DNA from 3 places in the Mesorhizobium sp. B2-1-3A genome. Region 2 is predicted to be linked to each of the others. Evidence: predicted binding sites of a transcription regulator. Region 2 holds the regulator's gene; each other region holds the start of a gene.

Evidence for each region. Region 2 encodes LexA, which represses DNA repair genes until DNA is damaged. Its sites were predicted from a motif close to TGTTCNNNNTGTGTTCNG; they were not measured.
Region 1: the regulator LexA is predicted to act here: its motif matches at 1,809-1,826, upstream of FJ977_RS04905 (2'-5' RNA ligase family protein).
Region 3: the regulator LexA is predicted to act here: its motif matches at 1,533-1,550, upstream of parE (DNA topoisomerase IV subunit B).

The regions. Positions count from the first base shown of each region.
Region 1 covers NZ_VFWK01000001.1:979,148-983,353, forward strand. The annotation lists gene FJ977_RS04890 (metalloregulator ArsR/SmtB family transcription factor) at 1-88, shown strand, start outside; gene FJ977_RS04895 (SRPBCC family protein) at 85-564, shown strand; gene FJ977_RS04900 (SnoaL-like domain-containing protein) at 658-1,011, opposite strand; gene FJ977_RS04905 (2'-5' RNA ligase family protein) at 1,151-1,768, opposite strand; gene FJ977_RS04910 (aldehyde dehydrogenase family protein) at 1,921-3,348, opposite strand; gene FJ977_RS04915 (ABC transporter ATP-binding protein) at 3,387-4,206, opposite strand, start outside.
Region 2 covers NZ_VFWK01000004.1:517,582-521,787, forward strand. The annotation lists gene FJ977_RS18210 (ComEC/Rec2 family competence protein) at 1-2,325, shown strand, start outside; gene lexA (transcriptional repressor LexA) at 2,319-3,056, opposite strand; gene FJ977_RS18220 (pyridoxal-phosphate dependent enzyme) at 3,408-4,206, opposite strand, start outside.
Region 3 covers NZ_VFWK01000004.1:280,566-284,771, reverse strand. The annotation lists gene FJ977_RS17085 (type II and III secretion system protein family protein) at 1-365, opposite strand, end outside; gene cpaB (Flp pilus assembly protein CpaB) at 456-1,382, opposite strand; gene parE (DNA topoisomerase IV subunit B) at 1,621-3,678, shown strand; gene FJ977_RS17070 (FUSC family protein) at 3,725-4,206, shown strand, end outside.

The DNA.
Region 1 (4,206 bases), on a different contig from region 2:
CTGGCTGGCCGAACAGCGGACACTGTGGGAACGCCGCCTCGACCAGTTCGACGCCTATGTGATGACCCTCAAGGAGCAGGAAAAATGAGCTATCCCTTCAAGCCCGATCCCAGGCTGGACCTCGTGCTGGAGCGCGTCATCGATGCGCCGCGCGAATTGCTGTGGCGGGCGTGGACGAAGCCGGAGCATGTCAAGCAATGGTTCACGCCGAAGCCGTGGATGATCACCGACTGCGAGATCGATCTCAAGCCAGGCGGGTTGTTCAGGACACGCATGCAGTCGCCCGACGGAAAGGAGGTCAACGACCGCCGCTGCTGCTATCTCGACATTGTGCCGAACGAGCGGCTGGTGTGGACGGATGCGCTGCTGCCGGGCTATCGGCCGTCAGGCGAGCCCTTCATCACCGCGGTCATTTCCCTCCAGCCCGATGGCCGGGGCACGCGCTACACCGCCACCGCCATCCACCGCGACGAGGCGACCCGCAACAGCCATGAGGAGATGGGGTTCTTCGATGGCTGGGGCACGGTGGCCGACCAGCTTGCCGAGTATGTGAAGACGATTTGAGCCTCTCACATGGCGGCCAGGACGGATGTCCCGGCCGCCATGCTTGTATCTCGAAGCGAAGAGCAGGCTCCGAGGTCGGAGGCATCTCCTGGCTCAGTAGTAAAAACGCTCTTCGGTGATCTTGCCGTTCTTGACCGTGTAGAGGCCAACCTCGTCCATGGTTACACGCTGGCCGGTAGCCTTGGGCGTGACGTCGAATGTGAAGCGCACCGCGAACTGGTCGCCGTTGACATAGGGTCCCTCGACCGAGCCACCGTGGACCTCATGGTTCTCCTGCCACCATTGGCCTTTCTGCCTGAGGGCCTCCTTGCCGTGGCTGACGGCCATCGGTCCCTCCATGGCTTCGTAGCTGGCGATGTCATCGGCATTGTATTTTTCGGCGGCACCGTTGTGGTCTCCCTGCTTGAGGAGCTCGGTGAAATCCTTGGCAATTTCCGCGATGGTCATTTTGTGTTCCTCCTGTTCAGACGCACTCGAAGTAGGGATACGCTTGCCGGCCCGCCACCCCTGCCCGCATGACAGCTGACAAGGTGTGTCAGGACGATCGATATAGCGCGGCTGTGTGACGATGATTTGCGGCGGCGGCTCACATACCCGCAAGGGAATCGTCCTGACCGGTCAGCTGCCAGATCGCCGGACATTCGTATTTGCCCTGATAGCTGCGGATCAGCGCAAAGCTGCGCACCTTCCAGGATATCGGCTCGACAATCTTTTCCCGCACGTTCGGCATGCCTTGTCTATCACGAAGCAGCGTGACATGTGGCTCCAACGAACTCGTGACGAACGGCTGCAGCGGGCTGTCGTCGATCACAGCAGAGAGCTTTCGCCAGAAGGCTTGCAGGGTCGGCGAATGGTCGCTGCTGCGAAGCACCAGCGCTCCGCCGCCGAAGGCCGACAGGCGGTCGAAGCAAACTTCGAATGGCGCGGCCTGTATCAGCAAGCCGACATGGCGGGCGATCTCCACCACGCGCTTCTCTTTGCCGTCGCCAAGGCCCATAAGGGTTATGTGTATCTGATCGGTTGGCGTCAGCCATCCTCGCAACCCCAGTTCCCGATTGTAGTGCTCTGCCCTACGCCGCAGCATCACGTTGACCGGGGCTTCGACCAGCAATGCGTAGAACAGATGCGGGTCCCGGATTGGACTCGGTTCCTCAAATGGAAAAGAGGTCTGGTCGTTCTTTGCGAATGCCGGTTGCCTACTCATGACGGAACTCGTTCGGCAAATTGAATCCAGTCGAGCAATATAGAACATAAAGTGAACAAATCAAGCTGAAACGAAACAGGCGCTGATGCTCTCCGCGTCAACGCCTGCAACTTCAAGATTGAGGGAGCCCTGCCAGGCAGGGCTCCCGAAACCTACGCCCCGTAGCCGATGATGCCCTTGACCTCGAGGAAATCGTGGATTGCCCAGTCGGCATATTCTCGGCCGTTGCCCGACTGCTTGTAGCCGCCGAACGGTGCGAACGTGTCCCACTCGGGATAGTTGATCGAGACCTGCCCGGCGCGCAGCTGGGCGGCGACCTTGCGAGCGCGTTCGATGTCATGCGACTGCACATAGGCGGCAAGGCCGTAGACCGTGTCGTTGGCGATCTTCACCGCGTCGTCGTCATCCTTGTAGGAAATGACCGACAGCACCGGCCCAAAGATCTCTTCCTTCTCGATGGTCATGCCTGGTGTGACATGGCCGAACACGGTCGGGCGGACATAGTAGCCGCGGTTGAGGTGTTCCGGCCGGCCGGGACCGCCGGTAACCAGCGTTGCGCCTTCCTTGATGCCGGCCTCGATCAGCCGCTGGATCTTGTTGAACTGGAGCTCGCTGACGACCGGGCCAAGTTTGGTCTCTTCATTGCGCGGATCGCCGACATTGTGTGCTTCGGCCGCCTTCTTGGCGATGGCCAGCGCCTCGTCGTGGCGGGCGGCCGGCACCAGCATGCGGGTCGGCGCGTCGCAGGACTGGCCGCTGTTGCCGAAGCAGCCCTCGACGCCCTTGCGCACCGCCGTTTCGAAATCGGCGTCTGCCAACACGATGTTGGCCGACTTGCCGCCCAGTTCCTGCGCCACGCGCTTGACCGTCTGCGCCGCCGTCTGTGCGACGATGATGCCGGCGCGGGTCGAACCGGTGAAGGACACCATGTCGACGTCGGGATGGCCGGCCATGATCTGCCCGACATCGGGCCCGGTGCCGTTGACCATGTTGTAGACGCCCTTCGGCACGCCGGCGGCTTGCATCACTTCAGAGAAAACAATGCCGCTGATCGGCGCGATCTCCGAAGGCTTCAGCACGACGGTGCAGCCGGCGGCGATGGCCGGCGCCACCTTGCAGACGATCTGGTTGAGCGGCCAGTTCCACGGCGTGATCAGCGCGCAGACGCCGATCGGCTCCTTGACCACCATGGTGCCGCCGCGTTTCTCCTCGAATTCATAGTCCTCCAGCGCCTTGATGGTGGCTTCCATATGTGCGCGGCCGGCCCAGGCCTGGGCCTCGCGCGCCCAAGTGATCGGCGAACCATTTTCCTGGCTGACCGCCTGGGCGATATCCTCATAACGCTCGTTATAGACTTCAAGGATGCGCTTCAGCAGTTTCAGACGCTCGGCCTTGCTGGTCTGCGAGAAGGATGGGAAGGCGGCCTTGGCGGCGGCGACAGCGTTGTCGACATCGGCCTTAGAGCCGACCGAAATTTTCGTATAGGCCTCTTCGGTGGACGGGTCGATCACGTCCAGCGTCGCCGGCACCACGGGCGCCACCCATCTGCCGTCGATGAAGAAGTTGAGATGATTGCTCATTGGGTGTGCTCCGATTGTTTGGAAAGGATTGGGTCAGATTAGCTTGAAAGCATAGGGCAGTTGGCGCCACGGCGCAGGCTGATATGCGCCACGTCGCCGACGCTGAATTGAAAACCCTCGGCCTGGCGCGGGGCATCGATGACAACAGGCGCGCCTTTTTCGAGTTCGGCATGCAGGCGCAGCGTGCGGCCGTGAAAGACGATGCTGTTGACACGTGCCGGCGCCGTGCCGGGCGCGGCCTCGGTCGTCGCCAGCAGGTCCTCCGGACGCACGCCGATAGTGCGCACCTCGCCTTCGCCCGGTGACTGGCCGGTTTCGGAAATGGCCTCCAGCGGCAAGGTGCCGGCGGTGAAACGCAGGCGATCGCCATCGCGGCCGACAAAACGTGATTGCAGGAGATTCATGGTGCCGATGAAGCTCGCCACGAACTTGGTTGCGGGCCGATCATAGAGGGTCGCCGGCGGCGCGATCTGCTCGACGCGGCCCTTGTTCATGACGACGATACGGTCGGAGATCGACAGCGCCTCGGTCTGGTCGTGGGTGACCATCACGAAGGTGGTACCAAGCCGCGACTGCAGCCGCTTCAACTCGACTTGCATCTGTTCGCGCAGATGCGCATCCAACGCCGACAGCGGCTCGTCGAGCAGGAGCACGCGCGGCTCGCAGACGATGGCGCGGGCGAGCGCGACGCGCTGGCGCTGGCCGCCCGACAGTTCCAGGACGCGAGCGCGAAGCTTGTCGGCGAGACCGACCATCTCCAGGGCTTCGCCGACGCGCTTCGCCTGCTCGGCGCCCGACAGTTTTCGCAGGGACAGGCCGAAGCCGACATTTTCGGCGACGTTCATATGCGGAAACAGC
Region 2 (4,206 bases):
CGACCTTTGCCAGCGGGTGCCCCAGCACCAATTCCGCCCGCCACTGGCAGGATTGCGCGTATCGGGCGGCAAATCGGCCAGGCTTCCTTGCCTCGCCTGCGCCACAGTGTGACGACAGCAGCGGAACTGGAACTTGACCGAGGCGTCGCCTTCCTGCTGGTGCCGGTCTGCCTGGCCGCTGGTGCGATCGGCTATTATTCGCTGGCGGCGGAGCCTGATTTTGCAAAGCCTGTCGCGATCGTCGCACTGATGGCGATCTGTGCGCTTGTCTCGCGCTCCTGGCCGAAAACCCATCTGGCTTTCATGGCGGCATTGTTGTGCGCGCTGGGCCTGCTTGCCGCCAAGGTCGAGACCTGGCGGGCGGACACCCGGATGCTGGGTTCGGAAATCTCGACGCAAGTGACCGGCCGCGTCGTCTCGCTCGACCGCATGGAGACCGGTCGCATCCGATTGACCATAGACGTGACGTCGACGGCGCGGCCAAAACTGCGTTACGCGCCGGAAAGGGTCCGGCTCTCGGCGCGCAAGATACCTGACGACATGACCGCCGGCTCGCTGATATCGGGCTATGCCAAACTGCTGCCGCCGACCGGCCCGGTGCGGCCGGACAGCTACGATTTTTCCTTCGACAGCTACTTTGCCGGCATCGGCGGCAGCGGCTTCTTTCTCGGCAATCCAAGAATCGTCTCCGCCGACGACGATGAGATGCCGCTGTCGGCCCGCCTGTTTTCAGGGATAGAAAATGCTCGCGAAGCCATCGCCGACCATATCAGGAGCGTTGTTGGCGGTGCCGAAGGTGAGATCGCGGCAGCGCTGATCGTTGGCGTGCGCGCCGGCATTCCCAATGAAATCAACGAAGCGATGCGGCGCACCGGCATCTATCACATCATCTCCATTTCGGGACTGCATATGGCGCTGGTCGCCGGCACCATCATGGGTCTGCTGCGCGGTGCCTTCGCGCTGTTCCCGGATTTCTCCGCGTGCCGGCCGGTGAAGAAATATGCGGCCGCCGCGGCACTGTTCTCGATCGCCGCCTACCTCATCATCTCAGGCGTCGTCGTTGCAGCCGAGCGCAGTTTCATCATGCTGGCGGTGATGCTGATTGCCGTATTGTTCGATCGCGCGGCGCTGACCATGCGCAACCTGGCGATCTCGGCGATCGCCGTCATCGTGGTGTCGCCGCATGAGGTGGTCGGCCCGAGTTTCCAGATGTCGTTCGCCGCAACGGCCGCGCTGGTCGGCGCCTATGCCGGCTGGGCGGATCACCGTGCGGGAAAGGCAAGACCGCCACCGCCAAAGCGGTCCCTGCCGGGGTTCCTGACGCGAAGATTCCTGCTGGCGACGGGCGGGTTGGCGATGACCTCCATCATTGCCGGCTGCGCCACGGCGCTATTTGCCATCTGGCATTTCCAGCGTGTGTCACCGCTCAGCCTGTTCGCCAATCTCGCCGTCATGCCTATCGTGTCACTGATTGTCATGCCTTTCGCTGTTCTCAGTTCTCTTGCGATGCCCTTTGGTGCCGATAGTCCCTTTCTCTACGTGATGGGCAAGGGCCTGACCGTGATGATCGCCATATCGGCGTGGATATCGGAACGCTCCCCCGTCGATGCGATCGGGCTGATTTCACAACACTCCGTGCTGCTGGTGACGATTGCCCTGGTCATCGCGACGATGGCGACGACATGGCTGCGGCTCGCGGCAGTGCCATTCGCGCTCGCCGGCCTGTTGACTGTGTCTGATACGCGCGTGCCGGATGTGCTGATCTCCGAAGATGCGCGGCTGGTCGCGGTGCCGATCGGCGGTGGCGAACTCGCGGTCAGCCGAGCTCGTCCGAACGAATTCACCGTCGACAATTGGAAACGCGCGCTGGTGTCCGAAACCATTGTCACACCGGAGATGTTCAACAAGGCGGACGGGCAATTCGACATTGCCGATGCCGTCAATCTGCCGCCAGGGGCGCCGTTCTACTGCACGGAAGGCATCTGTCTCGCCCGGCATCCGTCTGGCGCGATCATCGCGCATGTCGAAGACCGCAAGGCTACCTGGAAGGCCTGCGGCTTCGCCGACCTGATCGTTGTCAATGACGCGACGGGCTACGATGCCTGCCACAACCCGCTGGTCCTCGTCATCACCAAGCGGCAACTTGCACGCAAGGGCAGTGCCGCCGTCTTCTTCGACCGCCAATCGGCGACCGGTCCGCCAACCGTCAGCTTCGCCGTGGACGGGCCGTATCGGCCCTGGCACGAGCAACGAAAGTTTTCGCGTGAGGCGAGGGGGCTGCCGCCCTATCAAAAAGCCGAAATGCCGGCTGCTCCTGCTCAGTAGCGCCTGATCAGCCCGACCAGCTTGCCTTGCACCTTGACCCTGTCCGGCCCGAAAATGCGCGTCTCGTAGGCCGGGTTGGCGGCTTCAAGGGCAATCGAGGCGCCCTTGCGGCGGAACCGTTTCAAGGTCGCTTCCTCCTCGTCGACCAGCGCCACGACGATCTCGCCCGGGCTCGCCGTATCGGCGTTGCGGATAATGACCGTGTCGCCATCGAAGATGCCGGCCTCGATCATCGAGTCGCCCTTGACCTCCAGCGCATAGTGCTCGCCACCCATGATCATGTCCGGCGGCACCGAGATCGAATGCGTCTGATGCTGGATCGCATCGATCGGCACACCGGCGGCGATACGGCCCATCACCGGGATCGACACGGCGGAGACCGCGTCGTCGTCATTGCCGGCAGAGGGCAAGCGCGACGGCGCCGGCTTGATCTGGCGGCCGAGGCCACCCTGACCGAGACTGCCCTGAATGACACTCGGCGAGAATTTCTTTGCGGCGTTGAGGCCGGGCGCGATCGAATCCGGTAGCCGCAGCACTTCCAATGCCCGCGCCCGGTTGGGCAGCCGCCTGATAAAGCCGCGTTCCTCCAGTGCCGTGATCAGGCGATGGATCCCTGACTTGGAGGCGAGATCGAGCGCTTCCTTCATCTCGTCAAAGGAGGGCGGGATACCGCTTTCCTTTAGCCGTTCATGGATGAACATCAGAAGTTCATGTTGCTTGCGCGTCAGCATGGCGCCCCCCAGGCATTGAACGAAGGGTGTGAATCGGAATCGAAAAACAAACCCAGAACAAACACTATCTGTTCCAGTTGTGTTCCGCAACTGTTTAAAGTTTAGTGAATTTGTTAAGGCATCTGAAATTATCCGCTGCCGGCGGTGGGCAGCAATCGACCACCTCCGCGCCAAGGCGAGCATTGAAATCATTTTGGTTAATGGCCTGTGGTCCACCCTCTTGTCCCGCTTGGCATCAGCGTTTGAAGCGCGTTCACAGGGCGGATTGCATGGGCCAATCGATCCATTTCGACCGGAACGAAACGAAATCAAAACGCCAACAATCGCTGGCTATCCGGGGATAGAACGCGTTCAGGCTTCCGGCATCGCTCCGCCCAGAATCTGCGCATAGGCGCCGGCATCGATATTGCCGCCGGAGATAACGCAGACGACGTTGCCGGTTGCCCGCTCGCTGCGGAGAGCGGCGGCGAGCGAGGCGGCACCCGCGCCTTCGGCCACGATCTTTGCCTTCGAGAACAACAGGCGCATCGCTTCCGTGACCTGGTCGAGACTGACGGCAATGGCGCCGTCGATAGACTGGCTTGCCAATGGCCATAGGCCGGGCACCAGCGATGGGCCGCCTATGCTCTTGATGAAGGAGGGGCGCGTCTCGATCTCGACAATGCGTCCGGCCGCCAACGCCGCCGTGACCGGAGCCGCATTCTCATCCTCGACGGCGAAGACCTTGGCCTGGCTCCGCATCGCCTTGACCGCACTGGCGACACCGGTTGTCATGCTCCCTCCGCCATAAGGTGTCAGGACGCAATCGACCTCGGGCAGATCTTCGGCGATCTCGAGGCCAATGGTCGCGTTGCCGGCAAGCACCGCCTGGTCGGTGACCGGGTTCACCAGGAATTCCGCGCCCTCCGGCCGCTCCGTTCCGATGATGTAGCGCCACCATGTCTCGTGCGAGACGAAGCGCACGTCGCCACCAAGGCCGCGGACCCCGTCGATCTTGGTCTGGGGTGCATCGGCATACATGTAGGCGGCCATCGGAACGCCAAGCGCCCGTGCCGCCCAGGCCATTCCGTAGGCCATGTTGCCGGAACTGATGGTCGCAACGCCATGCCTGAGTTCATCGGCATCGCGGCAGAGCAAGGCATTGAGCGCC
Region 3 (4,206 bases), 240 kb from region 2:
ACCTTGATCTTGGCGTCCGGCACGCTGGCGCGGATGGTGCTGGCCAGTTGATCCGTGTCGAGCGTCACCTCGATGTCGACGGTGCCGACAAGCTGCTTCTTCTCGTCGAACAAAGCGATGCCGGTGGTGCCGAGATTGTTGCCCAGCACATAGAAGGATTTGTCGGTCAGCGGATTGACGTTGGCGATCTCCGGATCGCCGATGACAATCTGGTAGAAAGCGGCGCTCGTCACGATCGTCTTGGGCTTCCCCTTGGCGACCTTGATCGACGCATTCTTGGTCGCCGAGACATAGACGACGTCATTGTCCGCCTTGGCCGCGCCAGGCAAGGCAAGCATCCCGCTCACAGCCACGGCAACCGCCATCCCCAAGATGCGCACGAAGCGCAACCGGCCTGCCATTCGATATAGGGTACGCATCAACATTGCCCCGTCCCGCCCGGTCCCCACCGGCATTTACTTCTGGTCCCGCGCAGGAACCTGATATTCCTCGGCTTTCGTGCCGCGCGTCACGATGACCGTCTTGAATTTCGGCTTCTCCGGCTCCTTGGTCATTGCGTCGAACAAGGAGCCGGCCGCGGCCTGAGCCTTGGCCGCAACCGATCCGCCGAAGGAAGAGATGGTGGTGACGCCATTCTTGCCGTCGCCGCCTTCGCTGGCCGAGCGCAGCGACAGCGACAGCGTGCCGACGGTGCGGGCAAGCGCCACTTTCTGCGCGCCCTCGGTCGTCACCTCTATGGTCACGGAATTGGCCACCTGCGGCGTGGTCTGGCGCTCGTCGGCGCCCTGCCCGACGCTCAGCACCTTGGCGTCCGCAACCACGATCTCGGAAGTGATGGTCGAACCGGCCGCCCCTTGCGCGTTCTTGGCGACTTCCTGGATTTCGCCGGCATCGCGCGTCAGCACGACATCGACCCGGTCGCCCGGCGTGACGAAGCCGCCGACACCGGCGATCTCGTCGGTGCGGATGGTGACCGCGCGCATTCCGGGGGTCAGCATGTTGGAGAGCGTCGCGCGGCCGTTTGGCCCCGACAGCTTGGTCAGCAGCACCGGTTCGTTGACCTCGATCGGCGACAGCACCACGCGGCTGCCTTCGCCAAGCAGCCCGTCGATGGTGGCAAAGGCGCCCTGCGGCAGGGAATCCTGAGGCCACGGGATTTCGATCAGCTTTGCACGGTCGAGTTCCATGCCGTAGCGCAACGACGCATTCGCCACCACGATGGTCTTGAACTCGATCCTTGGCGGAGCTGGGGCAGCGATCGACGACGTCTTCTCCTCGGCGTCGGCCTTGGCCTGGCTTTTGACCCAGAAATCCGCGGCAAAGATCGATATCGCGCCGAAAACGGCGGCGATGCCGATCATCGTTATGGCCTTGCCCCTCACGCCGAAACCCCTGCTGCCCGTCGTTTCTTGTTATGTTGGGCTCACGCTAGGCCGCTTTGTTAAAGAAACAGGAATCCCGGCCAGCCGTATCGGACCTATTTCCGCCCGCTTGGTTATCGAATGGTTTTAAGGTAAGAGGGGGTCAAATCCCCGAACGTAACAGGAACTTCCGTCGCTTGGCGCTGAAAAGCGTGGCAGTATCGGCGGGTGATTCGCAGCACCGGACCCTATGGCAGGCATGGACGACAACAACGATCTCTTCGGCAATATGGACAAGCAGCCGCAGCCGGTTCGCACACCGGCGCGCCCGGCGGATCCCCTTGTGCAGGCGGCGGCCAAGCGCCCCGCAGCGACCAAGGATGGTAGCGAGGGCTACAGCGCCGCCGATATCGAGGTGCTCGAGGGCCTGGAGCCGGTGCGTCGCCGGCCAGGCATGTATATTGGCGGTACCGACGACAAGGCGATGCACCATCTGTTCGCCGAGGTCATCGACAATTCGATGGACGAGGCGGTTGCCGGCCATGCCACCTTTATCGACGTCGAGCTTTCGGCCGACGGGTTTCTGACCGTTACCGACAATGGCCGCGGCATCCCGGTCGATCCGCATCCGAAATACAAGAAGCCGGCACTCGAAGTCATCATGACGACGCTGCATTCGGGCGGCAAATTCGATTCCAAGGTTTATGAAACCTCGGGCGGCCTGCACGGCGTCGGCGTTTCCGTTGTGAACGCGCTGTCGGATCATCTCGAGGTCGAAGTCGCGCGAGGTCGTCAACTATACCGCCAGCGCTTCTCGCGCGGCATTCCGATAAGCGGTCTGGAGCACCTCGGCGAGGTGCACAACCGCCGCGGCACCAAGACCCGGTTCCATCCCGACGAGCAGATCTTCGGCAAGGGCGCGGCTTTCGAGCCGGCGCGCCTCTACCGCATGACGCGCTCGAAAGCCTATCTGTTTGGCGGCGTCGAAATACGCTGGACCTGCGATCCCTCGCTGATCAAGGAAAAGGACCAGACGCCGGCGAAGGCGGAATTCCATTTTCCAGGCGGCCTCAAGGACTATCTCAAGGCATCGCTCGGCGACGACTTCCAGGTGACGCGGGAAATCTTCGCGGGTAAAAGCGAAAAGCAGGGCGGTCATGGCTCGCTCGAATGGGCTGTGACCTGGTTCGGCGGCGACGGTTTCATCAATTCCTACTGCAACACCATCCCGACCGGTGAAGGCGGCACCCACGAGGCCGGTTTCCGCAACGTGCTGACGCGGGGCCTGCGCGCCTATGCCGATCTCGTCGGCAACAAGCGCGCCTCGGTCGTCACCTCCGAAGACGTCATGATCTCGGCGGCCGGCATGCTATCGGTGTTCATCCGTGAACCTGAATTCGTCGGCCAGACCAAGGACAGGCTGGCAACGATCGAGGCGATCCGCATTGTCGAGACCGCGATCCGCGATCCATTCGACCATTGGCTGGCCGACAATCCACAGGAAGCCTCGAAGCTCCTGGAATGGGTGATCGCGCGCGCCGACGAGCGGGTGCGCCGGCGCCAGGAGAAAGAGGTGTCGCGCAAGAGCGCGGTACGCAAGCTGCGCCTGCCCGGCAAGCTCGCCGACTGCACGCAGAACGCGGCGGCCGGTGCCGAACTGTTCATCGTCGAAGGTGACTCCGCCGGCGGCTCGGCCAAGCAGGCACGCGACCGTGCCAGCCAGGCCGTATTGCCGCTGCGTGGCAAGATCCTCAACGTCGCCAGCGCCGGCAACGACAAGCTGGCCGCCAATCAGCAGATATCGGACCTGATCCAGGCGCTCGGCTGCGGCACGCGCTCGAAGTACCGCGACGAGGATTTGCGCTACGACCGCGTCATCATCATGACCGACGCCGACGTCGACGGCGCCCACATCGCCTCGCTGCTGATCACCTTCTTCTACCAGGAAATGCCGGCGCTGGTGCGTGGCGGCCATCTCTATCTGGCGGTGCCGCCGCTTTACTCGATCAGGCAAGGTGGCAAGGTCGCCTATGCCCGCGACGACGCGCACAAGGACGAACTCCTGCGCACCGAATTCACCGGGCGCGGCAAGGTCGAGCTTGGCCGCTTCAAGGGCCTGGGCGAAATGATGGCCTCGCAGCTCAAGGAGACCACCATGGACCCGAGGAAGCGTACGCTGCTCAGGGTCGACGTGATCGACGCCGAGGCCGCGACCAAGAACGCGGTCGACGCGCTGATGGGCACCAAGCCGGAAGCCCGCTTCCGCTTCATCCAGGAGCGTGCCGAATTCGCGGAGACGGAAGTGCTGGATATCTGAGCGCCACCCGGTCCATAACACGGGCTCCAGTTGCGGAGACGAGCATGTGACCCGGGCACGGCTGAAAGCCTATTTCGAGACAAGCTTGGCCGGGCTGACACAGCCGACGCACTCGGACTGGATTTTCGCCCTGCGAACCGTTTCGGCCGGGCTTATCGCGCTTCTCGCCGCCTATGCGCTGCGCCTCGATCACCCGCAATGGGCGATGATGACGGTATTCATCGTCGCCCAGCCCGTTGCCGGCATGGTGCTGGCAAAGGGTTTTTACCGTCTGCTCGGCACGCTCGCCGGTGGCGTCGCCGCGATCGGCATCACCACGATCTTTGGTACCGGCCCCTGGGTGCTGGTGACGGTGCTGGCGGTTTGGATCGGCATCTGCACCTTCGTCTCCTCGCTGCTGCGCAACCCGGAAGCCTATGGCGCGGCCCTGGCCGGCTACACGGCCATGATCATCGGCCTGCCCGCCTTCGGGCAACCGCACCTTGTCGTCGACCTTGCAGTCGCGCGCTGCGCCGAGATCGTACTCGG